Regions from separate parts of the Arthrobacter sp. TE12231 genome, predicted to be linked through region 1. Evidence: predicted binding sites of a transcription regulator. Region 1 holds the regulator's gene; each other region holds the start of a gene.

The links. Region 1 encodes LexA, which represses DNA repair genes until DNA is damaged. Its sites were predicted from a motif close to TCGAACANNTGTTCGA; they were not measured.
Region 2: ACVWYS_RS07905 (DUF6504 family protein) is a predicted target of LexA. The motif match lies at 6,027-6,042, and genes of this name have one in related genera.
Region 3: ACVWYS_RS11725 (LysM peptidoglycan-binding domain-containing protein) is a predicted target of LexA. The motif match lies at 2,115-2,130, and genes of this name have one in related genera.

What each region holds. Positions count from the first base shown of each region.
Region 1 covers NZ_JBSSFS010000001.1:2,712,731-2,720,589, reverse strand. Annotated here, with positions in the region: gene ACVWYS_RS12270 (class I SAM-dependent methyltransferase) at 1-545, opposite strand, end outside; gene hflX (GTPase HflX) at 1,254-2,852, shown strand; gene ACVWYS_RS12260 (ATP-dependent DNA helicase) at 2,845-4,992, shown strand; gene lexA (transcriptional repressor LexA) at 5,074-5,823, opposite strand; gene ACVWYS_RS12250 (LysM peptidoglycan-binding domain-containing protein) at 6,177-6,566, shown strand; gene ACVWYS_RS12245 (histidinol-phosphate transaminase) at 6,635-7,753, shown strand; gene hisB (imidazoleglycerol-phosphate dehydratase HisB) at 7,824-7,859, shown strand, end outside.
Region 2 covers NZ_JBSSFS010000001.1:1,733,641-1,741,499, reverse strand. Annotated here, with positions in the region: gene thrS (threonine--tRNA ligase) at 1-1,911, opposite strand, end outside; gene ACVWYS_RS07910 (DNA polymerase III subunit alpha) at 2,070-5,582, opposite strand; gene ACVWYS_RS07905 (DUF6504 family protein) at 5,579-5,914, opposite strand; gene ACVWYS_RS07900 (Vgb family protein) at 6,216-7,490, shown strand; gene ACVWYS_RS07895 (hypothetical protein) at 7,487-7,859, shown strand, end outside.
Region 3 covers NZ_JBSSFS010000001.1:2,591,329-2,599,187, forward strand. Annotated here, with positions in the region: gene ACVWYS_RS11710 (hypothetical protein) at 1-214, shown strand, start outside; gene ACVWYS_RS11715 (polyprenyl synthetase family protein) at 211-1,305, shown strand; gene ACVWYS_RS11720 (Rv2175c family DNA-binding protein) at 1,491-1,844, opposite strand; gene ACVWYS_RS11725 (LysM peptidoglycan-binding domain-containing protein) at 2,256-3,659, shown strand; gene ACVWYS_RS11730 (protein kinase domain-containing protein) at 3,765-5,915, shown strand; gene ACVWYS_RS11735 (class II 3-deoxy-7-phosphoheptulonate synthase) at 6,040-7,434, opposite strand; gene ACVWYS_RS11740 (lysophospholipid acyltransferase family protein) at 7,519-7,859, opposite strand, start outside.

The DNA.
Region 1 (7,859 bases):
CTGGAATCGAGCTCCGCCGCGAGCCAACGTTGCAGCGAATCCGAGCCGAGATTCTTCTGGACCACGAGCCACGCCGATCCGCCCGGCGCCAGCCGCGGAATCCACAGGCGCAGGAGCGCGTGAAGTTCGTCCTTGCCGATCCGGATAGGCGGGTTGGACCAGATGGTGTCAAAACGCAGTTCGGGGTCCACCGCCTCCGGCGTGCTGGCGGTGACGTTGGTGAGTCCCAGCAGTGCGGCGTTTTCGTTGGTCAGGGTCACGCAGCGCTCGTTCACGTCCACCGCGTAGACGCGGGAGTGCGGTGCCCGCAGGGCCATGGTCAGGGCAATCGGGCCCCAGCCGCAGCCGATATCAAGCAGGTTCCCCTGCGGAGCCGGAGCCGGGACATCGGCCAGCAGCACGGCCGTTCCCTTGTCGATCCCGTCCGGGCTGAAGATCCCCGAGGACGTCTGCAGCCGGCGCGTCTCACCGGCAAGGTCCACGGTGAGCGGCTTGCGGGTGAAGGGCCCGGCGGGCTGGGCGCTGAAATAGTGTGCAGACTCCATAATGGGCCAGATTAGTTGGCGGTCCACCCGAATGGGAAACCGGACGGGACGCGGAACGGCGTCCGGGCCCGGGTACGCAACGGAACGGCCGCGGTGCCAGGAAGGAGCGGCCGCCAAGCCTTGGAACGGGGCGTGAACGGTCCCGGCGGCCCGCCCCGAACGGCGCACCCCGGGGAGCTGACCGCGTGAACCGGGCGAGCTTCGGCGTCTGCTAGGCTTAAAAGCATGATCTTGATCTCCAAGTAGCCGGCACGGGTCTCATCCCGTCCCCACAGCGACGCAGGTAGACGCCTTCCGCTCAGTGCTCCATCGCCACGTCGAGTTATCTCGCCGGCAGGTGCACGAAACACTTGGAATCCAGCCGCTTTTCTCGACAACGCCTTGACGGCGGCCCTTCTTTCCTTGATACCGTGCCTGGCCCGCTTCCGGGCCGGCCCGGCGGACGGCGATTACCTCACTGCGTTCCCCGCAGCCGGGCGCCTCGGGCGCCTCTCCCACCGAGCCGCTCTCTTCACCTAGCTGTTCTCTTTACCTAGCCCTTCTCTTTACCCAGCCAGCGCTCCGCCCGGAGCCGGCCCTGCCCCGGCACCGTTGCCGCGGGCATTCCAGGAGGCCTGCATGACCCCTCGCCGTCAGCCCAGCGCGAATACCGCTCCACAGAGCACCAATCGGCACTATTCTGAAATAGCCGAACCCCTAAAGGAGACCATGACCAGCCAGCCCAACACCGGACCCGATTCAGCCGCCCAGGACATGAGCCCTGAGGAGATCCAGGCTGTTATCGACCGGATCCTCTCCAAGGACGCCCCTGCCCCGAACGCGGGCCGCGGCACCGGAGCCCACGACGCAGCCGGCACGAGTGCCGGCGGCCAGAAGGCGGTGTTCGGCACGGCACAGGCCATCTCGCGCCTGGACGACGTGTACACCAACTTCGACGGCGACCAGCAGGACCTCGAGGAACGCCACGCCCTGCGCCGCAAGGCGGGCCTGTCCACCGAACTCGAGGACGTCACCGAGGTCGAATACCGTCAGCTGCGCCTCGAACGCGTCGTCCTGGCCGGTCTCTGGAGCGAAGGTACCCTCGCCGACGCCGAGAACTCCCTGCGTGAACTTGCGGCCCTCGCTGAGACGGCCGGCTCCGAGGTCCTGGACGGGCTCGTCCAGCGCCGGGCCAAGCCCGACCCCGGAACCTTCCTCGGCTCCGGCAAGGCGCAGGAACTCAAAGCCATCGTGATGTCCACGGGCGCCGACACCGTAGTGGTCGACGCCGAGCTCGCCCCGTCCCAGCGGCGCGGCCTGGAGGACATCGTCAAGGTCAAAGTCATCGACCGCACCGCGCTCATCCTGGACATCTTCGCGCAGCACGCCAAGAGCCGGGAAGGCAAGGCACAGGTGGAACTGGCCCAGCTCGAATACCTGCTCCCGCGCCTGCGCGGCTGGGGCGAGTCGATGTCCCGCCAGGCCGGTGGCCAGGTGGGCGGCGCCGGCGCCGGCATGGGTTCCCGTGGTCCCGGTGAAACCAAGATCGAACTGGACCGCCGCCGGATCCGCACCCGCATGGCCAAGCTGCGGCGCGAAATCGCCGCCATGAAGCCCGCCCGGGAAACCAAGCGCGCCAACCGCCGTCGTAATGCCGTGCCGTCAGTAGCGATCGCCGGCTACACCAACGCCGGGAAGTCCTCGCTCCTGAACCGCCTGACCGACGCCGGGGTGCTGGTGGAGAACGCCCTGTTCGCCACGCTGGACCCCACCGTGCGCAAGGCAGAAACCGCCGACGGCCTCGGCTACACGCTGGCGGACACCGTGGGATTCGTCCGCTCGCTGCCCACCCAGCTCGTGGAAGCATTCCGCTCCACCCTGGAAGAGGTGGCCGACTCGGACCTCATCCTGCACGTCGTCGACGTCTCGCACCCGGACCCCGAGGGCCAGATCGCCGCAGTCCGGGCAGTCTTCAGCGAAGTCGACGCCCGCAAGGTTCCGGAAATCATCGTCCTGAACAAGGCCGACGCCGCCGACCCGTTTGTGGTCGAACGGCTCAAGCAGCGCGAACCGCGCCACGTGGTGGTCTCGGCACGCACAGGTGAAGGCATCCCGGAACTGCTCAAGGCCATCAGTGACGGCATTCCGCGCCCCGGCGTGAAGCTTGAACTGTTGATCCCGTACAACCGCGGAGATCTGCTCAACAAGCTCCACGAGACCGACGCTGAGATCCTCAGCCTCGAGCACGAGGAAACCGGCACCCGGGCCGTGGTGATGGTGCGCGAAGGACTCGCCGCTGAACTGGATCCCTTCATCAGCAATGACTGAGGCTGCGGTGACCAAAGCCAAGGCCGGATCCCCGGACGCCGGGGCCGCTGACGCGGAACCGGCCGATGGCGGGACGGGCGAGGACGCAGCGGGCGGCAACACGGCCGGCGGGACCGGCGAGGAGTTCGTGATTGAGCTGCTCGACCGTGCCGTGTCCGGCATGGGTGGCCAGAGCCGCGACGGCCAGCACGAAATGGCCCGGCAGGTGGCGCGCGCGATCGACAGCGGCGACCACCTGCTGGTCCAGGCCGGCACGGGCACCGGCAAGTCTCTGGCGTACCTGATTCCGCTGATCGCCCACTCGCTGACCAGCAACAAGCCCACCCTGGTCTCCACCGCGACCCTGGCACTGCAGACCCAGATTGTCGGCCGCGACCTGCCCCGGCTGCTCAAGACGATCACCCCGGCCCTGGAGCGGCCCGTCAAGGTTGCCTTGGTGAAGGGCCGGTCCAACTATGTGTGCCGGCACAAGATCGAGGGCGGCTTCCCGTCCGAGGAACCGTCTGAGGGACAACTGTTCTCCCTCGGCGAGGACACGTCCGTGCCGCACTTTGCCGCCGCGCTGGGCGGGCCGTCCTCCCAGCTCGGCAAGGAAGTCGTGCGCCTGCGCGAATGGGCGGAGGAGACGGTCACGGGAGACCGGGACGAACTCATGCCCGGTGTCACGGACCGGGCCTGGCGGCAGGTCTCCGTCACGTCCATGGAGTGTCTCGGCGCGCAAAAGTGCCCGCTCGCGGCCGAATGCTTCAGTGAACTGGCCCGGCAGAACGCCGCCGATGCCGACGTCGTGGTCACCAACCATGCCATGCTCGCCGTCAGCGCGTTCGAAGGCCTGGCGGTCCTGCCTGAGTACGACGTCGTGGTGGTGGACGAGGCCCACGAACTGCAGGACCGCGTCACAGGCGCAGTCTCCGGCCAGCTCTCCGTCGCGATGGTCCACGCCGCTGCCTCCGGGGCCCGGAAGCACACCGGCATCACCGTGGACGCCCTGAACAATGCCGCCTCCCACCTGGAACTCGCCATCGACGGTGTCCCCAGCGGGTTGATGCCCAACGGCCTGAACACCGAGCAGCTGGACTGCATCGACCAGTTGCGCGACGCCTGCCGCGCCGCGCTCTCCGATTCCAAGGGGGACAGCTCCACGACGGCCGACGGCGGTCGCCAGCTCGCCCGGTCCCGCCTCATGGTCATCCTGGAACTCTGCGAACGACTCCTGGCCGCGCGGGAAAACCGCGAAGTCGTGTGGTTCTCCCGCAATAGCAGCTTCGACCCGGCGCAGGGCTACTCCCAGCCGGACGAGACCGCGCCGGCCTTGATCAATGTGGCTCCGTTGAGCGTCGCGGGGCGGTTGCGTGAAGGACTGTTCGCGGACCACACCGTCATCCTGACATCCGCCACGCTCGCCATCGGGGCGGCGTTCGAGCCGGCCGCCGGAGGCCTCGGCCTGGTCGGCAGCGGCGCCCCGAGCTGGACCGGCGTCGACGTCGGGTCCCCGTTCGACTATCCGAAGCAGGGCATCCTCTATGTCGCCCAGCACCTGCCCAAGCCCGGCCGCGGCACGTCCCCGGAGGCCCTGGACGAACTCGAGAAACTGATCCGTGCCTCCGGCGGGGGCGCCCTGTGCTTGTTTTCCTCCCGGCGGGCGGCGGAGGAGGCCGCCGAGGCGATGCGGCCACGGCTGGGCCTCAGCATCCTGTGTCAGGGGGAGTCGAGCATAACGGCGCTCGTGCGGCAGTTTGCCGACGAGCCGGACACATGTTTGTTCGGCACGATGTCCCTGTGGCAGGGTGTCGACGTTCCCGGGGTGTCCTGCCGCCTGGTGGTCATTGACAGGATTCCGTTCCCGCGGCCGGACGACCCGCTCATGACAGCACGTTCGCGTGCGGTGGCACAGGCCGGCGGCAACGGCTTCATGTCCGTCTCGGCCACGCACGCCGCAATCCGCCTGGCGCAGGGCGCCGGCCGGCTGATCCGCTCGACCTCGGACAAGGGTGTGGTGGCGGTGCTGGATTCGAGGCTGTCCACGGAGCGCTACGGCGGGTTCCTCCGCGCCGCGCTTCCGCCGTTCTGGCCCACCACGGATCCTTCGATCGCCGTGGCCGCCTTGAAGCGCCTGGCGAAGGACTCCGGAAAGGACTAAAAAGCAGGGGCCGGAGCCGTGGCTCCGGCCCCTGGAAGCCGTTCCGGGGGTGGCTACCCCGGGAGGCCTGCCACGGGGTGGCTAGAGGGAGCGGAGCACCGAGACGACCTTGCCCATGATCACGGCGTGGTCGCCGAGGATGGGCTCGTACTGGGTGTTTTGCGGCAGCAGCCAGGTGTGGCCGTCGCGCTGGCGGAACGTCTTGACCGTTGCTTCATCATCGAGCAGCGCGGCCACGATGTCGCCGTTCACGGCGTCGCCCTGGCGGCGGACAACCACCCAGTCGCCGTCGCAGATGGCGGCATCGATCATCGAGTCGCCGGCCACCTTGAGCATAAAGAGTTCGCCGTGGCCCACCAGCTGGCGCGGCAGGGGCATGACGTCCTCCACCACCTGGTCGGCGAGGATCGGTCCGCCGGCCGCGATGCGTCCGACGAACGGCACCATTGCCGTGTCGGTGGCGCTGGCGAGTTCCGTCACGGAGAGGCCACCTACGGCCCGGAGGCCGCTGGACTTCTCGACGCCCGAAATGGCCCTCGTACCCTCGTCCAGGGTCAGCGGCATGAGCACTTCCATGGCCCTTGGACGCTTTGGGTCGCGACGCAGGTACCCGAGCTTTTCCAGTTGGGACAGCTGATGGGTCACGCTCGACAGGCTGGCGAGTCCGACGGTGTCGCCGATTTCGCGCATGGACGGCGGGTAGCCGTTGTCACTGACGGAGCGCTGGATCGTTTCCAGGATTTTCTTCTGCCGAACGGTCAGGCTCTTGGGGGCCCGTGCAGGCTGGGCGCTCCGTGAACTGGCCCGGCCGCCGGTGGCTTGTGCTGCCATGTTCGCCAACGCCTTTCCGTTCCACCCGGCCGCCGTGGCTGCTGTCACCGGGAACTTCCGGCCTGAAATGTCAGACCCTCCTGATCAACTACCGATGAACGAGTTCACAAGCTGTTGTTCTTTCCCTCAAAAGTAGGCCAGCGGCAGAGCTTTTTCAAACATTTGTTCTAGCGAGTCTCGACATCGTTCGTTACTAAGTGCTAAAACAGAACTAGCAAAGTTCGAATATGTGTTCGATTCAAGGATTTGCGAGTCGAGTGCATTCTTCGGTTCTATGTTCGAAGGTTCGGCCGGTTGGCGGCGAGTATGTGGAGAACGCCGGCGGCACCGTATGGTCCAGGAGGGCTCAGTTCATGTCAGCAGCAAGCGCGTTTCACAGCACTTTTGATCACAGCATCACGGACCGCGGGGTCACCCGGCGGCCGAAGCAGGCGCCGCTGCGGCTCACCCGGCGCGGACGGTTCGTCTTCTTCGGGATCCCGCTGATCCTGCTGGCAGCGCTCATCTTGTCGTTCAGCGGATTCCTCAACGCTCCGGCCAAGGCGGCGGATTCCGCGGACCAGCTCAATGTGACGCCCACTGTTTCCGTGACGGTCCAGCCGGGGGAGTCCCTCTGGGCCATTGCGGGGACCGTCGCGCCGGAACGCGATCCCCGGGACGTCGTGGCCGATATCGTGCAACTGAACAACCTTGACGCTGCGCGTGTAATGCCGGGCCAGCAGCTGTTCGTTCCGTCCAAGTAGGTACCGCCGGCGCCCGTCCCGGGCGTCACAGTTTCAGCGCCCGTCCCGCTTCCACTTAAACTGGTCACGTGACTGACCAGCTTGAGCGCCTCAACCGACTGCCCCTCCGAACCAATCTGCGCGGCCTGCGACCGTATGGCGCACCCCAGCTGGACGTCCCCATTCTGCTCAACGTCAACGAGAACACCCATGGTGTCCCGGCCGACGTCCGCGCCGCTATCACTGAGGCTGTCAGCGCCGCCGCAGTCGGGCTGAACCGGTATCCGGACCGGGAGTTCACCGAATTGCGGGAAGCCCTGGCCGAGTACCTTGGCCACGGTCTGGGCGCGGAGAACATCTGGGCCGCGAACGGCTCCAACGAAGTCCTTCAGCAAATCCTCCAGGCCTTTGGCGGCCCCGGCCGGACGGCCCTCGGTTTCCCTCCCACATACTCGATGTACCCGCTGCTGGCCGCCGGCACGGACACGGAGTACATCGTCGGCGCCCGCGCGGCGGACTACGGGCTCAGCGCGGAATCGGCTGCCCGCCAAGTCCGGGAACTGCAGCCCAACATTGTCTTCCTGTGCTCCCCGAACAACCCCACCGGTACCGGACTGGGTCTTGATGTCGTCGAGGCCGTCTATGACGCCGGCCAGGCCAGCCAGACCATCGTGATCGTCGACGAGGCGTACCACGAGTTTGCCCACGACGGCACACCCAGCGCGCTGACCCTGCTGCCCGGCCGGGAACGGCTCATCGTCTCGCGCACCATGAGCAAGGCCTTCGCCCTCGCCGGGGCGCGGCTCGGGTACATGGCCGCCGCTCCCGAGGTCACCGACGCCCTGCGGCTGGTCCGTCTGCCGTACCACCTGTCAGCTATCACCCAGGCCACGGCCCTGGCCGCACTGCACCACCGCGTGGCCCTCATGGCCGACGTCGAGGACATCAAGCGCCAGCGCGACCGGATCGTGTCCGAGCTGACCCGCCTGGGCCTCAAGCCGGCGGCTTCCGATTCGAACTACGTGTTCTTCGGCGGACTGGAGAGCCCGCACGACGTCTGGCAGGGCCTGCTGGACGCCGGCGTCCTCATCCGCGACGTCGGCATCCCGGGGCACCTTCGCGTGACCGCGGGCACTGAGACGGAAACCACAGCCTTCCTCGAAGCCCTTGAACGCATCCTGACCAGCCACGCAACGCCGCAGGCCTAGACTTGACGGGGAGCCAGTGCGCCCCGCCAGACTGCCCAGCACCCTGCCTTCTTCCAAAGGACACATCTACATGAGCAACACCGGAGCCACCGCCGCCGAGGGCCGG
Region 2 (7,859 bases), 980 kb from region 1:
CGCTCCCGCCTCGGCGTCGTCTCCGCCGGCGATCAGCACGAACGGGATCTTGTCCTTGCTGGCCGTGCGGATCTTCTTCGGGAAGCGGTCCGAGGAAATGTCCACCTCGGCGCGGATGCCGGCTGCCTTGAGCTGACCGACGACGTCGAACATGTAGTCGTTGAAGGCCTCCGCCACCGGGATGCCCACCACCTGCACGGGAGCCAGCCAGGCCGGGAAGGCTCCGGCGTAGTGCTCGGTCAGCACGCCCATGAAGCGCTCCACCGAGCCGAACAGGGCGCGGTGGATCATCACGGGCCGCTGGCGGGTGCCGTCGGCGGCCTGGAACTCGAGCTCGAAGCGTTCGGGCAGGTTGAAGTCCAGCTGGATGGTGGACATCTGCCAGGTGCGGCCGAGCGCGTCCTTGGCCTGGACCGAGATCTTGGGGCCGTAGAACGCGGCTCCGCCCGGATCCGGGACCAGCTCCAGGCCGGAGGCTTCGGCCACCTCGGCGAGGGTGCGGGTGGCTTCCTCCCACGTGGCGTCGTCGCCGACAAACTTGTCCGGGTTCTTGGTGGAGAGTTCGAGGTAGAAGTCATCCAGGCCGTAGTCCTTGAGCAGCCCGAGGACGAAGTTCAGCGTGGTGGTGAGCTCGTCCTTCATCTGCTCGCGGGTGCAGTAGATGTGGGCGTCGTCCTGGGTCATGCCCCGAACGCGGGTCAGTCCGTGGACCACGCCGGACTTCTCGTAACGGTAGACCGAGCCGAACTCGAAGAGCCGCAGCGGCAGTTCGCGGTACGAGCGCCCCCGGGACCGGAAGATCAGGTTGTGCATCGGGCAGTTCATCGGCTTGAGGTAGTAGTCCTGGCCCGGCTTGCGGACCGTGCCGTCCTCGTTCAGTTCCGCGTCGATGTGCATGGCCGGGAACATGCCTTCGCGGTACCAGTCCAGGTGGCCGGAGACCTCGTACAGGTGGCCCTTGGTGATGTGGGGGGTGTAGACGAACTCGTAGCCGGCGTCGACGTGGCGCTGCCGGGAGTAGTCCTCCATGGCCTTGCGGATGATGCCGCCCTTGGGGTGGAAGACCGGCAGGCCGGAGCCGAGCTCGTCCGGGAAGGAGAACAGGTCCAGTTCCGCGCCGAGTTTGCGGTGGTCGCGGCGCTCGGCCTCGGCGATGCGCTCCTGGTAGGCCTTGAGCGCATCCTTGGTGGGCCAGGCGGTGCCGTAGATGCGCTGCAGCTGCTGGTTGTTCTGGTTGCCCAGCCAGTAGGCGGCCGAGGACCGGGTCAGGGCGAAGGCGTTGGAGATCAGCTTGGTGTTCGGCAGGTGCGGGCCGCGGCACAGATCGCACCAGATGCTGTCGCCGCTCTTGCGGTCCACGTTGTCGTAGATGGTGAGGTCGCCGGCGCCCACCTCGACGTTGACGCCCTCGCCGGCGTCGGCGGCGTCGTTCTTCTTGCCCAGGAGCTCAAGCTTGTAGGGCTCGTCCTTCATCGCCTCGCGGGCCTCGTCCTCGGTGACGACGCGGCGCACGAACTTCTGGTTCTGGTTGATGATCTTCTGCATCATCTTTTCCAGGGCCTTCAGGTCCTCCGGGGTGAACGGTTCCGCGACGTCGAAGTCGAAGTAGAAGCCGTCAGTGATGTAGGGGCCGATGCCGAGCTTCGCGTCGGGGCGCAGCTGCTGCACGGCCTGGGCCATGACGTGGGCCGTGGAGTGGCGCAGGACGTTGAGCCCGTCCGGGGAATCAATGGTGATGGCCTCGACCGTGGCGTGCTCGGGAAGGGGCTGGTCCAGGTCCTTCAACTCGCCGTTGACGCGGGCCACAACAACATCGCGGCGCTCAAAGAAGAGTTCCGCGCCGGTGGTCCCGGTAGTCACCTTGGTCTCTTCGCCGTCGACGAGAAGGGTGATCTGCTGGGCATCTGACACGGGTGTCTCCTATTCAAAGTTAAGGCTTCGTAGCTTGTGGCGTACGGGGACCACAGCCAGCCTCGTCCATGCTATCGGTTTCTCCAGAGGCCAACCAACGCGCCACGGGTGCGGCGGCGCCGCAGGCGCAGCGCTATTGCGGCGGCGCCGCTGGCCGGTCAGCCGCCCAGCCCGGTAATGGCGAGGTTCCTGCTGATCCCGTCCAGGGGGCCGGGCAGGGGAACGGGCAGCTCCGGCCCGGGATAGGCGGGGGCGCCCGGCGCCGCTACCGGAAACGGCAGGGTTTCGGGGCGGCTGAGGTCCCAGGCCATGGAGGCGCTGATGCTGATCCCCCGTGGCCCGGTCCGGCGGGTGGTGCCTCGGATCAGCAGCAAACGGGTCCCGAACAGCAAGGACCCGGACTGTTCCTGCGCCTCGTGGAAGAAGACCGAATCCACGCAGCCCGTGCCGTCGTCGACGCTGATGAACACCACCCGGCGGCCGCCGCGCATGGGCGGGGTCTGGGTGGCCACCCGCACCCCGGCGACCAGCACCTCCGTGCCGTTGCGCAGTCCCAGCAACTTGTCCGCGGTGGTGACGCCGAGCCGGCCCAACAGCGGACGGTGGCTGGTCATGAGGTGCTCGCTGACATCCACGGCCATGAGGTCCAGTTCCGCCCGCACGTTGTCCACCATGCTGGGCGCGGGCAGCACCGCCTTGAGGTTCTTCAGCTCCACGTCACCCAGCGGCAACGCCAGCTGGCCCTCAATGACCTCCACGCCCTTCCGGTGCGGGCGGGCCTGGAGCTTTTGCAGGTGCTGGACCAGATCCGCGCGGTTCGCCGCTCCCCCGGACGCCCGGTGCAGGGTGTCGAAGGCGCCCAGCTGGGCCAGGCGCTGGATACTCGGCCTGCTCAGCCGCGACCGGGCGCGCAGGTCCGCCAGGGAATCGTAGGGCTGGCCGGCCACAATCCGCTTCAGCTCGGCGGCGGAGAGCCCGAAGATGCCGTTCAGGCTCAGCCGGATGCCCAGCTTGCCCCGGTCCGGCCCGGATTCCACCCGTTCCACCCGGTACTCGGCCTGGCTCCGGTTGATGTCGAGGGGAAGGATGGGGATGCCCAGCCGGCGCGCCTCGGCCACGAGCAGGCGTTTGGGGTACATGCCGGGGTCGTGCTCCCAGAGCCCGGCCAGGAAGGCCTCCGGGTGGTGCGCCTTGAGCCAGGCCGACTGGTAGGTGGGCACGGCGAAGGCGGCTCCGTGGGCCTTGCAGAACCCGAAGCTGCCAAAGGCCTTCAGCGTGCCCCAGACCTTGTCCACCACCTCCGGGCTGTAGTTCCGGGCCCGCGCCTCCTTCCGGAAGAACTCCTCCACCTTGGCCTCCAGGACGTCGTTGCCCAGCGCCCGGCGGAATTCGTCGGCGCGCGCCAGCCCGCATCCGGTCATGACGTCGAAGGTTTTGAGGATTTGTTCGTGGAAGACGGTGACCCCGTGGGTCTCCTTGAGGACCGGCTTGAGGTCGGGGTGCGGGTAGACCTCGGGGGCGAACCCGTGCCGGTGCTCCAGGAAGGGCCGGACCATGTCGGATTTCATCGGGCCGGGGCGGAACAGCGAGATGTCAATGATGAGATCGTTGAATTCCCGGGGTGCCATCTTGCCGATCAGTTCGCGCTGGCCCGGGGATTCGATCTGGAAACAGCCCAGGGTGTGGGTGCTGCGGATCAGTTCAAAGGTCGGTTCGTCATCGAGCGGGACCGCGTTGAGGTCGATGTGCCCGTCCTCGGCAATGTAATCCGGGCCCGTCCCGTCCGGACCGGCCTGATGTGCGCCGGCGGCCACTACCTCGGCCTTGGAGGGGTGGAGCCGGATAACCTCCCGGACGGCGAAGGCCATGGCGCTCTGCATCCGGACGCCCAGGACATCGAGTTTGAGCATGCCCATGGGGTCCATGTCGTGCTTGTCGAACTGGCTCATGGGCAGGCCCAGGCCGCTGGGCTGCACGGGGGTGCGGTCCAGCAGGGTGGCGTCGCCGAGGATGACGCCGCACGGGTGCATGGAGATGTGGCGGGGCAGCCGGTCCAGCCGTTCCGTGAGGTCCACCAGCAGGTCCAGCTGCTGGTTTTCGCTGAAGCCGCGCTGCTCCACCCGGTCGGCGAATTCCTTCAGTTCGGGTTTCTCCACGAGGGCTTCGCGGAAGTGCCGGGCCGAGAACCGCCACAGCTGCTTGGCGATTTCCCCGACCTCGCCGTCGTCCATGCCCAGAGCCAGGCCGGCGTCCCGCACGGCACCGCGAGCGCGGTAGCCGTTTTGCATGCTCATCAGCGTGACGCGTTCGGCTCCGAAGCGCTCAAAGATCTTCCGGTAGACGTTGTGCCGTTCGGCGCTTTCGACGTCGATGTCGATGTCGGGCAGCGTGGCGCGGTCACGGGAGAGGAAGCGTTCAAAGATGAGGTCGTGCTGGAGCGGGTTCACCTGGCTGATGTCGATCAGGTAGTTGACCAGGCTGGAGGCGCCCGAACCGCGGGCGGCCGCCCGGACGCCCATGGCCAGGATCATCCGTGAGACTTCGGCGACGGTCAGGAAGTAGGAGGCGAAGCCCAGTGAGTCGATGATCCGGAGCTCGTGTTTCAGCCGGGTCCGCATCTGCTGTTCCCGCTGCCCGGAGATTCCCGGGAAGCGGCGGCCGATGCCGGCCTCACAGCGCAGGGTCAGCTCTGCGAGCGCGTCGCCGGCGATCCCGATCACGGACGCTTCCGGGACCACGGGCTGCTTCCAACCCATGTCGGCCACGGGGTCCATGCGGCAGCGGTCCGCAAGCGCCTCGGTCTGGGCGAGGAGCCGTTTGAGGTCCGCCGTGCCGTACCCGGCGGCGTGGATGATCTCCTTGGCCAGTTCGAGCATCCGGGCCGCCGATTTGAGCCAGCCCTGCCCGTTGGGCTGCAGCAGCGGGGCGGCGGAGAGCTCGGGCAGGGATTTGAGCGTCCGGGCGGAGTCCAGCACGTCGGCGGTGGCCGCGCCGTCCTCGGCGACATACCGCACGGCGTTGCTCAGCACGGCGGGCACCCCGTGTTCCGCGGCGAGTTTGAGCATGCGCACCGCGTGGGCGGTGCTCAGCGGTTCCCCGGGCGGGCTGAGCTGGGAAACGACCTCCGCCGCCAGCGTCCCGGGGGGCATGGCGTCCAGCCAGCGTTTGAACAGGGTGCGGGGCCGCAGGTACCGCCGGCCGCCCATGGCACGGCCGACGTCGGAGTCCGGACCGATCAGCACCGTCAGGACTGGCTGCAGGGTTTCCGGGTCCAGGGTGCGGGAGGCCAGTTCGGCCCGGGTGACGGCCACCGGAACCGCTCCCTGCGCCTTGCCCGTGGTACGGGCATGGGCGTCGGAGATCAGCCGGCACAGCGCCCGGTAACCGGCGCCGTTGTTGTGTCCGTGCGCCAGCACGACGACGCGTCCCCCGAGCTGGGTGCGGAGGTCGCCGTCGTCGTCAAAGACCGCGAGGTCCACCCCGACGATCGCATCCAGCCCGGCGGCCATGCACGCCTTCAGGTGCTTGACGGTTCCGTAGAGCCCGTCACGGTCGGTGCAGGCCAGCGCGGTGGCGCCGTCGGCGGCTGCGGCCGCGGCCAGTTCCTCCGGCCATGAGACGCCGTAGTGTGCGCTGAAGGCGGTGGAGACGTGCAGATGGGTGAAGCTCATGCTGTTTCGGGCTTCCGGTGGGGCTGCAGGGCGTCGTGGATTCGCACGAGCCGCCACCGGCCGCTGCTGACGTGCCGGCTCAGGTCAAGGGTGAGGGTGGGCTCCGCCGCGTCCTCCCCGTCGGCACGCACCTGGACCCGCCAGATCTCGTGGTCCACCAGGCCCGGACCGCTCCCGAGGGGTGCCCGGCTTTCCTCCGTCCACCACTGGCGGCGTTCATACCAGCGGACCGGTTCCGCGCAGACCGTGTAGCGCCGGCCCGCCCAGTCGAGCCGCAGGGGCTGCCCGGAGGGCGTGCAGGCGACATCCACGGACTCGCTGAACATGCCCACGTTGCCTCCCGACCCAGTCCGGGCTGGAGCCGGCCCAGTCCCCGCTTTCACGCCACTGCATTCACGCCACTGCATTCACGCCACTGCATTCACGCCACTGCATTCACGATATTCGAACATATCTTCGAATAAAGCCAGTCTACGTCGGAGTGGCGACAAAACCCATTCCTTGCGGCATTGCACCGGATGCATGATGGCACAGTGGACTGGGTCGGCCAGAGCTCACTGGTACCGCGGAGTAGGCTTCTTGAACCGGCATTGCAGCGCCGCGGTGCACGGCACATCTATGGGGGTAGAAAAAGTGAAGCATCAAAGCCTGAGGACTGCTGCCGCGGTGGGAGCAGTCCTTTTTCTGGGAGCGGCACCGGCCGCGGCGGCCCCCGCGGAGGTTCTCGACGTCGGCGGAACACCGGTCGGGGTGGTAGTTGGTCCTGACGGCACTGCGTACGTGGGAAATTACGGCGCGGGCGGCGGCATCCGGGTGATACCGCCGGGAGCGCCCCAACCCGCCCGCACCATCAGCACGGGCAACAATGTCTCCGGGATCGCGCTGGCCCCGGACGGCACCCTGTACGTGGCCCAACGAGACAGCGCCACGGGTCAGGACGTGGTGGGCGTCATCCCTACCGGAGCGGCGGCTGTCGCCCGGAGCATTCCGGTGTCGCGCGGGAACCACCTGATCGCCGCCGGACCCGACGGCACGGTCTTCGTTCCGAACCCTGCCGAACGCACCGTATCGATCATCGCGCCCAGGGCATCGACGGTGGACCGCACCGTCACGGTCGGCGCCGGCCCGGTGGAAGTGGCAGTGACGAAGGACGGCACCGCGTTCGTGACGAACCAAGAGGGCGGGACGGTCTCGGTGATCCCGCCCGGGGCGAACACCGTCTCACGGACCATCCAAGTCAGCTCCACCCCCGGAAAGACAGAGAACCCCCACGGGATCGCCGCCGGACCGGACGGGACAATCTATGTCACCAACATCAGTTCCAATCACGTCGCTGTCATCACACCAGGCGCCGACACCGTGGCCTACACCATCTACGTCCCGGGCGGACCCACGGAGGCAGCCGTCGGGCAAGACGGGACGCTCTACGTGGCCAGCGCCCTAAGCCCCGCCCTGTCCGTAATAACGCCGGGCGCCACAGCAACGGGCCCCTCCATCCCAACGGAGAACAACCCCGGCCACCTCGCGGTAGCCCCGGACGGGACCATCATCGTGGCGAGCCCGGGCAACGGCGCCAACAACGGCTCCGTGTCCCGCTACGCACCGGCCTCCGGCAGCCCCCAGCCCCAAGAGACGCAGGCTTCGACCGGGACCCGAGCCGCCGACGGGGCGGCAAGCCCCTGGAACACTCCGGCTGGCATCGCCGGCGCCGCAGCTATCGCCGTCGCCCTATTCATCGTGCTATTCATCGTGGCCGCGGGACGCCGCAGGAAGGCAGCCGTACGCGACCACGTCAATGGGACCGGGGACGGCACCGCCGATCCCCACGCCGCGAACGAGCTACTCCGCAGACCACCGACAGATCAGGGGTGGACGGACGCAGGTGCAGGTAGCAGGATTGAGCCATGAGCTCCCACAACGCACTCCTGAAGCACGTAAGCATCGCCGCCAAGGATTCAACCTTGGTGGCGACTTTTGATATAGACGGCAATATCCCCGGCCAGGGCGCCTATGTAGTGGGGCTCGTGGCGGCAACCCCGGACCATTCCCATCAGCGAAGAATGGGGATCGAGTTCATGAACGGCGAGGCCGTATCCTTCTACTGCTTCAGCCATGACGGCACCGAAGAAAATTTCGACCTCAAGGGCGTCGAGCACTCGGGCAACACCATTACCGGCCATTTCCCGCTCACCACGGTGCTGGGGCTGCCGAAGGGTCACCTCATGACGGCGTTCAGCGACGCCGACGGCCGGGACTACCAGTCCAACGTGCCCGTGG
Region 3 (7,859 bases), 120 kb from region 1:
CATTACGGCGCCGGCCGCCGACGTCTTGGCCTTCTACACCAAGGGGCTGGAGGCGCAGGGCTTCAAGGCCGTTCCCGGTGAAACCGTGGGCACGCTGCCTTCCAAGGACTTCCTTCGCGGCGACAACGAGACCGTGAACATCTCCGTCATGGAAACCGGTGGCGTGTCCACGTTCACCATTGGCGCGAACGTCGCTGCCGAGTCCGTCAAGTGACCCTCGCCGAACAGCTGCGACTCGAGCAGACGGCCTTCGTGGCCGCCGTCGCCGGCAAGCTCACGGATTTCCTGACCAGCCGCCAGGCGGTCATGTCCTCGATCTCGCAGGACATCGATCCGCTCATGGGCTCGATCTCCAACCTGGTCACCGGCGGCAAGCGCCTCCGGGCCCTCATGTGTTATTGGGGTTGGCGCGGCGCCGGCGGGGAGGCCGGCGCGGCCGAGGTGGTGACGGCGGGCTCGGCCCTGGAATTGTTCCAGGCCGCGGCCCTGATCCACGATGACATCATTGACCGCTCCGATACCCGGCGTGGCGGCCCCAGCGTCCACCGCCGATTCAGCGAACTGCACGAGACCCAGGGCTGGGCGCTGGACAGTGAGCGGTTCGGCCATGCCGCCGCCATCCTGACCGGCGATCTCTGCCTGTCCTTCAGCGAGGAATCGTTCACGGAAATCGGACACCGCGCCGCGTCCGGTAGCCCCGCGCGGCTGATCTTCAACCTCATGCGCGCCGAAGTGATGGCCGGGCAGTATCTGGACATCCTCGAAGAGGTCGCCGGGCCGCGGCGGGACCGCGCCGGTGCGGTCAGCCGGGCCCAGTCCATCATTCGGTTCAAGTCGGCCAAGTACTCCACGGAGCACCCGCTCGCGCTGGGGGGCGCCCTTGCCGGTGCCGGCGACGAGCTGCTGCGCGGCTATTCCGCTTTTGCCCTGCCGCTCGGCGAAGCGTTCCAGTTGCGCGACGACGTCCTTGGCGTCTTCGGCGACCCTGTCACCACCGGCAAACCTGCCGGTGACGATCTGCGCGAGGGCAAGCGCACGGTCCTGGTCGCGTTCGCCCTGGACCAGGCCTCGCCGGCCGAATCAGAGTTCATCGATGCCAAGCTCGGCAACCCCGAGCTCAGCGATGCCGACATTGCGGAGATCCGGCGGATCATCGTGGACTGCGGTGCGCTCCAGGCCACGGAAGTACTCATTGAGGAGTTCGGGAAGGCGGCCTTTGCCGCCCTGGACCTCCTGCCGCTGGAGGAGCTGCCCAAGACGGCGCTCCGCAAGCTGGCGGAAGCCACGGTCAGCCGCGCCGCCTGACCCGGGCCCGGGAAGACGCGAAACGGGCCGTGCACAGCGACATGCGCTGTACACGGCCCGCAAACGCCAAAACACGACGTGTTAAATACGCGTTAATTACATGTTAAACAGGACTGGCAGTGATGAAGACGACCGGACCTCGTTGAGGATGCCGGTGCGATCACTTCATGACTGCCAGGGTGCTCCTACCAGGCCAGGGACTGTGCCCGGCGGCGGATTTCTGTCTTGCGGCCTTCACGGAGGGCATCGATCGGCCGGCCCCGCAGGGATTCGTCCGGAGTGAAGAGCCAGCTGATCAGTTCCTCGTCCGAGTATCCGGCGTCCGAGAGGACAACAATGGTGCCCTTCAGGCTCTCCACTGCGTGGCCGTCCTGGATGAAAGCCGCCGGTACGGACCGGATGCGCCGGTCGCCGATTCTCACGGCCGCCAGCGCACGCTCGTCCAGAAGTGCATGGACCTTGGTAATAGATACGTTCAGAAGCTGTGCGACATCGGGCAGGGGCAGCCATTCGCCCACGAGGCTTTCTACATTACTCACGGATAAAGATTGCCACGGCGGGGGGCCCGCCGCCTAGTCGGGGTCCGGGTAAATGCCAGCCCGTCATAGCCAACCGGCCACGCCGGGAATGCTGCTCCGCTCCACCCGAAGGCCCGCCGGGACTCTCCGGAACTCCGCCGGACTGCCCGGGCGCTCCCGCAGCACCAACAGGATCCGTATAAGGGACTGACAAGGGGCTCCCCTGGGTGTCCGACGCAACTGCGTGCGGAGGCCGACGTGCCGACACGGCGAAAATCGCTTTGCGGAATATCAAACAGTTCTTGTGCTAATTGCCAATTCATGAGACATTCACATAGATCACATTTGTAACAGAAATAACTTTTGTCACACTGGTAACACCAGTTGTACCGGCCTGACCGCAGCGTTGCCGCTGAGAAGAGGATCTTTCCAATGACAACCTCACGTGCGCCACAGCACCACCCGAGGCCCAGCCTGCCGCTGATCGCGGCGACGACGGCGGCGCTTCCCGCCGTCGTGCTTTCCTCCCTGGCGATCGCCCAGCCTGCGGCTGCCGAACCCCGTGCGCGTGCGGTCCCGGCAACCCTCGCGGCCGCCATGCGTGCACAGGCGAAAGCTGAGGTGGCCACGTCCCTCAAGGCGGCAGTGATTCCCGCCGCTTCCGTGCCGGTCACGCTGCCCAGCGCCCTGCGGCCGGCGCAGTCGGCGGTTCCCGCCCAGTACACGATCGCCCGCGGCGACACCATCAGCGCCGTTGCCGGCCGCTACGGCCTGGACACCTACGCCGTGCTCAAGCTGAACAATCTGCAGGCCAACACCATCATTTACCCCGGGCAGAAGATCAAGCTCACGGGGTCCACGGCAGCCACACCGACCGCTTCAAAGCCGGCCGCTTCCGCCTCAGTGACGTCGGCCCAGGCCAGCGTCTACGTCGTGAAGTCCGGCGACACCCTGAGCGCCATCGCCGCCCGCCACGGCGTTGGGCTGTCCGAGGTCTTCAAGTGGAACGGGCTCGGTATGGGCTCCGTCATCTATCCCGGCCAGAAGGTCAAGGTTGGCGGCGGTTCCAGCACGCAGGCGCCGTCCGCTCCCGCGGCACCGGCCCCGGCAGCCCCGTCGAAGCCCGCAACGGCGCCGGCCAGCTCCGGTTCCTACACCATCAAGTCCGGCGACACCCTCTCCGGCATCGCGGCTCGCAACGGCGTCCGGCTCTCCGACGTCCTGTCCGCCAACCGGCTGACGATGTCGAGCATTATCTACCCGGGCCAGAAGCTTGTCATCCCGGGCGCGTCCACCCTCTCCCCGGCCTCGACGACGCCTGCCGCGACCCAGCCTGCCGCAACGACGCCGCTCGTGCCCAGCACGTTCCTCGGGTTCACCTACCCGGCTGCGGTGGTCAGCTCGGCCAACCAGAACAAGGCGCTGCTCAACGCTTCCCCCGTCCCCACCCGCGAACAGATGAAGTCGATCGTGGCGGACACGGCACGGCGTATGGGCGTCGACGCCAGCCTGGCCCTCGCCTTTGCGTACCAGGAATCAGGCTTCAACCAGCGCGCAGTGTCCCCGGCCAACGCGATCGGCACCATGCAGGTCATCCCGTCCTCGGGCGAGTGGGCCTCGGAGCTGGTGGGCCGCAAGCTGAACCTGCTGGATCCGTACGACAACGCCACGGCAGGCGTTGCGATCATCCGTCAGCTGGTGCGCACCAGCTCTGATCTGGACAATGCGATCGCCGGTTACTACCAGGGCCAGTACTCGGTCAGCCAGAACGGCATGTACGAGGACACCAAGGCCTATGTCGCCGCCATCAACGCCAACCGGACGCTGTTCAGCTAAATACAGGGTTCCGCTAAATACAGGCTCCCGCACGGCGGACCTCTTCGCTACGGGCCCGGATCGCATGTTGGTCCGGGCCCGTTTCTGTCCACCGACTAGGATTGTATGGTGCAGGAATACGTGTCGGACGCTCTCGTCGGGAACCTGGTGGACAATCGCTACCGGGTTCAATCCAAGCTTGCCCGCGGCGGGATGTCCACCGTGTACCTCGCCACGGACCAGCGCCTCGAGCGCGATGTCGCCCTGAAGGTGCTCCATCCCCACCTGGCCGACGATCCGCAGTTCCTGGATCGGCTGGGACGCGAAGCCAAAGCCGCAGCCCGGCTCTCCCATCCCCACGTGGTGGGCGTCCTGGACCAGGGCGAAGACGGCCCCCTTGCCTACCTCGTCATGGAGTACATCAAGGGCCACACCCTGCGGGACGTCCTCAACGAGAAGGGCGCCCTCTCACCGCGGCTGGCCCTGGCGCTGATCGACCCTGTGGTCGAGGGGCTGGGCGCGGCGCACGCCGCCGGCATGATCCACCGCGACATCAAGCCGGAAAACGTCCTGATCGCCGACGACGGGCGGATCAAGCTCGGCGACTTCGGCCTGGCACGCGCCATTTCGACGTCCACCAGCACCGGCGCCTTGATCGGGACTGTCGCCTACCTCTCCCCCGAGCTCGTGCTGGGCAAGCAGGCGGACGCCCGCAGCGATATCTACTCCGTCGGGATCATGCTCTACGAAATGGTCACCGGCCGGCAGCCGTTCGACGGCGAGGTGCCCATCCAGGTCGCCTACCAGCACGTCAATTCCACCGTGGAGGCACCGTCCGTTCAGGTGCCGGGGCTGGCCGCAGAGATCGACGAACTCGTCCAGTGGTGCACGGACCGGGACCCGGACAAGCGCCCCGTCGACGGGAACGCGCTGTTGTCCGAACTCCGGCACATCAGGACCAACCTCAGCGACGCCGAACTCGACCTCCAACCGCCGGCGGCCGTCCACCGCCCGCTGCCGGCCGTCGCCGCCCCGCCGAGCCGCCCGCCAGCCGGTGCCGTACCGGCGTCGGCCGTGCAGGACACTGCCTACGTGAGGCCCCCCAACGACATGCCCACCGAGGTGTACGGCGGCCTCCAGCAGCCCACGGAGATGATCTCCCGCGGCGGCAACCCGACCACCGTGATGACGAACGGACCGAGGCGTCCCGCCTACGGGCCGTTGTCCACCCCGGAAGACGGGGCTTATCAGGGCGCCGCAGGGTACGACGAACCCGGCGACGTCGGCACCGCCACCAGCAAGCGCGCCCAGCGCAAACTGGACCGGGACGAGGAAAAGGCGCGCCAGCGCGCCGCGGCCACGCCCACCAAGACCCTGCATGAGGGAAACCGACGACGCCGCGGGCTGGTCTGGATTGTCCTCCTTGTGGTCGCGGCGCTCCTCGCCGCCGTCGCTGGCTGGTTCTTCGGCATGGGCCCCGGCTCGCCCGGAACGATTCCCCCGGTGGCCAACAAAACTGTGGCGGAGGCCCAGGACCTGCTCCGCACGGCCGGGTTCCAATCCACCGTCAAGGACGTGTTCGATGACAACGTCTCGCCGGGCCTGGTGGTCGGCTCCGAGCCCAAGGCAGGCGAGGTCATCCGGAAATTCCAGCCAGTGTCCCTTGCCGTGTCCAAGGGCCCGGAGCTGTTCCCGCTGCCGGACCTCACGGGGAAGACCCTGGACGACGCCAAGACCGCCCTCAACGGCGCCGAAATGGCCTTGGGTCCGATCACCGAGACGTTCGATGAGACGGCGCCGGCCGGGACTGTCCTGGCCCAGGCGCCGCGCAGCGGCAATCCCGTGAGGCACGGGACTCCGGTGAGCCTGACGGTCTCCAAGGGACCGCAGCCCATTCCGGTTCCGGATGTCCGCGGCCAGGAGCAGGGTGCCGCTGTGAAGGCCCTTGAAGCCGCCGGGCTGAAAGCCGTCGTGGCCCCGGATCCGGTCAATGACCGGACCGTCCCGAAGGGGGCGGTGGTGGCCCAGGACCCTGCCTCCGGCAACCTGACCAAGGGCGGATCCGTGACGCTGACGATTTCCAAGGGACCGAAGCTCGTCCAGGTACCGAGCTTCATCGGGAAGCAGGCCTCGGACGCCCAGAAAGCCCTAGAGGACCTCGGCTTCAAAGTCCAGATCGACAACATCCTGGGCGGATTCTTCGGAACGGTCCGCGCCCAGGATCCGGTGAACACAGCCGTCCCCGAAGGCTCGGTCATCACGCTCACCGTGGTCTGACCCGATTCGGCAGCCCCCTCGGAGCAGCACCCACACACAAAAGCTCCGCCCGGCTGGACCAGCCGTGCGGAGCTTTTGTGTCAGGACTTCAGTTCTTTGTCAGGACTTCAGACAGTGCAGCGGGTCAGCGCTTGGACAGCGCACCGGCCACGAGGAACGCCATTTCGAGCGACTGCATGTGGTTCAGGCGCGGATCGCAGACCGATTCGTAGCGGTCCAGGAAGGCTTCCTGGTCGATCGGGTCGGCCCCGCCAAGGCATTCGGCGACGTCGTCGCCCGTCATCTCCACGTGCAGGCCGCCGGGAACGGTGCCGAGCGCGTGGTGGACCTCGAAGAATCCGCGGACTTCGTCGATGACGTCGTCGAAATTGCGGGTCTTGTAGCCGTTGGGCGAGGTGACCGTGTTGCCGTGCATGGGGTCGGTGACCCACAGGACCTGTGCGCCGGAGGCGGTGACGCGCTCGACGATCGGCGGCAGTTTCTCGCGGATGTTGCCGGCGCCCATGCGGGTGATGAAGGTGAGCCGGCCGGGCTCCCGCTCCGGGTCCAGCTTGTCGATCAGGCGCAGGGCATCGTCGCCGGTGGTCGACGGGCCGAGCTTCACGCCGATGGGGTTGCGGACGCGGGAGAGGAAGTCGACGTGCGCGTGGTCCAGTTCGCGGGTGCGCTCCCCGATCCACAGGAAGTGCGCCGAGGTGTCGTAGGGCAGCCCGGTGCGCGAATCGATGCGGGTCAGGGCGCGCTCGTAGTCCAGCAGGAGGGCCTCGTGGCTCGCGTAGAACTCCACGCGCTTGAGTGCCTCGAAGTCGGCGCCGCAGGAGGCCATGAACTTGATGGCACGGTCGATGTCCCGGGCCAGCGACTCGTAACGGGCGTGCGCCGGATTTTCGGTGAAGCCCTTGTTCCACTGGTGCACCAGGCGCAGGTCCGCGAAGCCGCCCTGCGTGAACGCACGGATCAGGTTCAGGGTGGAGGCGGAGGTGTGGTAGGCCTTGAGCATCCGGCTGGCATCATGCGCGCGGGACTCAGGGGTGAAGTCGTAGCCGTTGACGATGTCGCCACGGTAGGCCGGCAGGGTGACGCCGTCGCGTGTTTCGTCGTTGGAGGAGCGGGGCTTGGCGAACTGGCCCGCCATGCGGCCCATCTTGATGACCGGCATGGCCGCACCGTACGTGAGGACAACGGCCATCTGGAGGATGGTCCGGACGCGGGCACTGATCTTGTCCGCCGTCGCCGCTTCGAAGGTCTCGGCGCAGTCGCCGCCCTGGAGCAGGAACGCCTTGCCCTGCGCGGCGGCAGCGAGGCGTTCGCGAAGGATGTCCACTTCGCCCGCGAACACGAGGGGCGGGAGGACGGAAAGTTCCTTGACGGACGCTTCGAAGACAGCCGGGTCCGACCACGTGGGCTGTTGCGAGGCCGGGAGTTCCCGCCAGTTGTCCAGTCCGGGATAGTTGGCGGCTCCGCTCTGGGCGGTGCTGGTCAGCGGGGAAACTGGTTTCTCAGATAGCTCGGTCACTATCTAAGGATAGTTGTCCCGTGGCTGTTCGGCGGTCCCGCCTGTCATTGACAGCCCGGTTTCCGTCATATGGCAACCGGAGGGGATTCAGGAACCCCCGGGAACCTCCGGACCGTCCTCGCCTGCCACCGTCGGCTCGACGTCGTCAGGGGATGATTCCTGCACTGATTCCGAGGCTGCCGCCTGGCCCTTGCCTGGCGCTGGGTCCGGGACCACGTCGTGCGCTTTGCCCGCCATACGGAGTTTCACGACGGCGGCGTACTCGTCCACGTATTCCTGGCCGGACAGCCGCATGAGTTCATACATGATCTCGTCGGTCACCGAGCGCTGGATCAGCCGGTCATCTTCCATCCCGTAGTAGCGGCTGAAGTCGAGCGGTTCGCCGAAGATCATGCCGATACGGCGGATGTTGGGCACGCGCTTGCCGA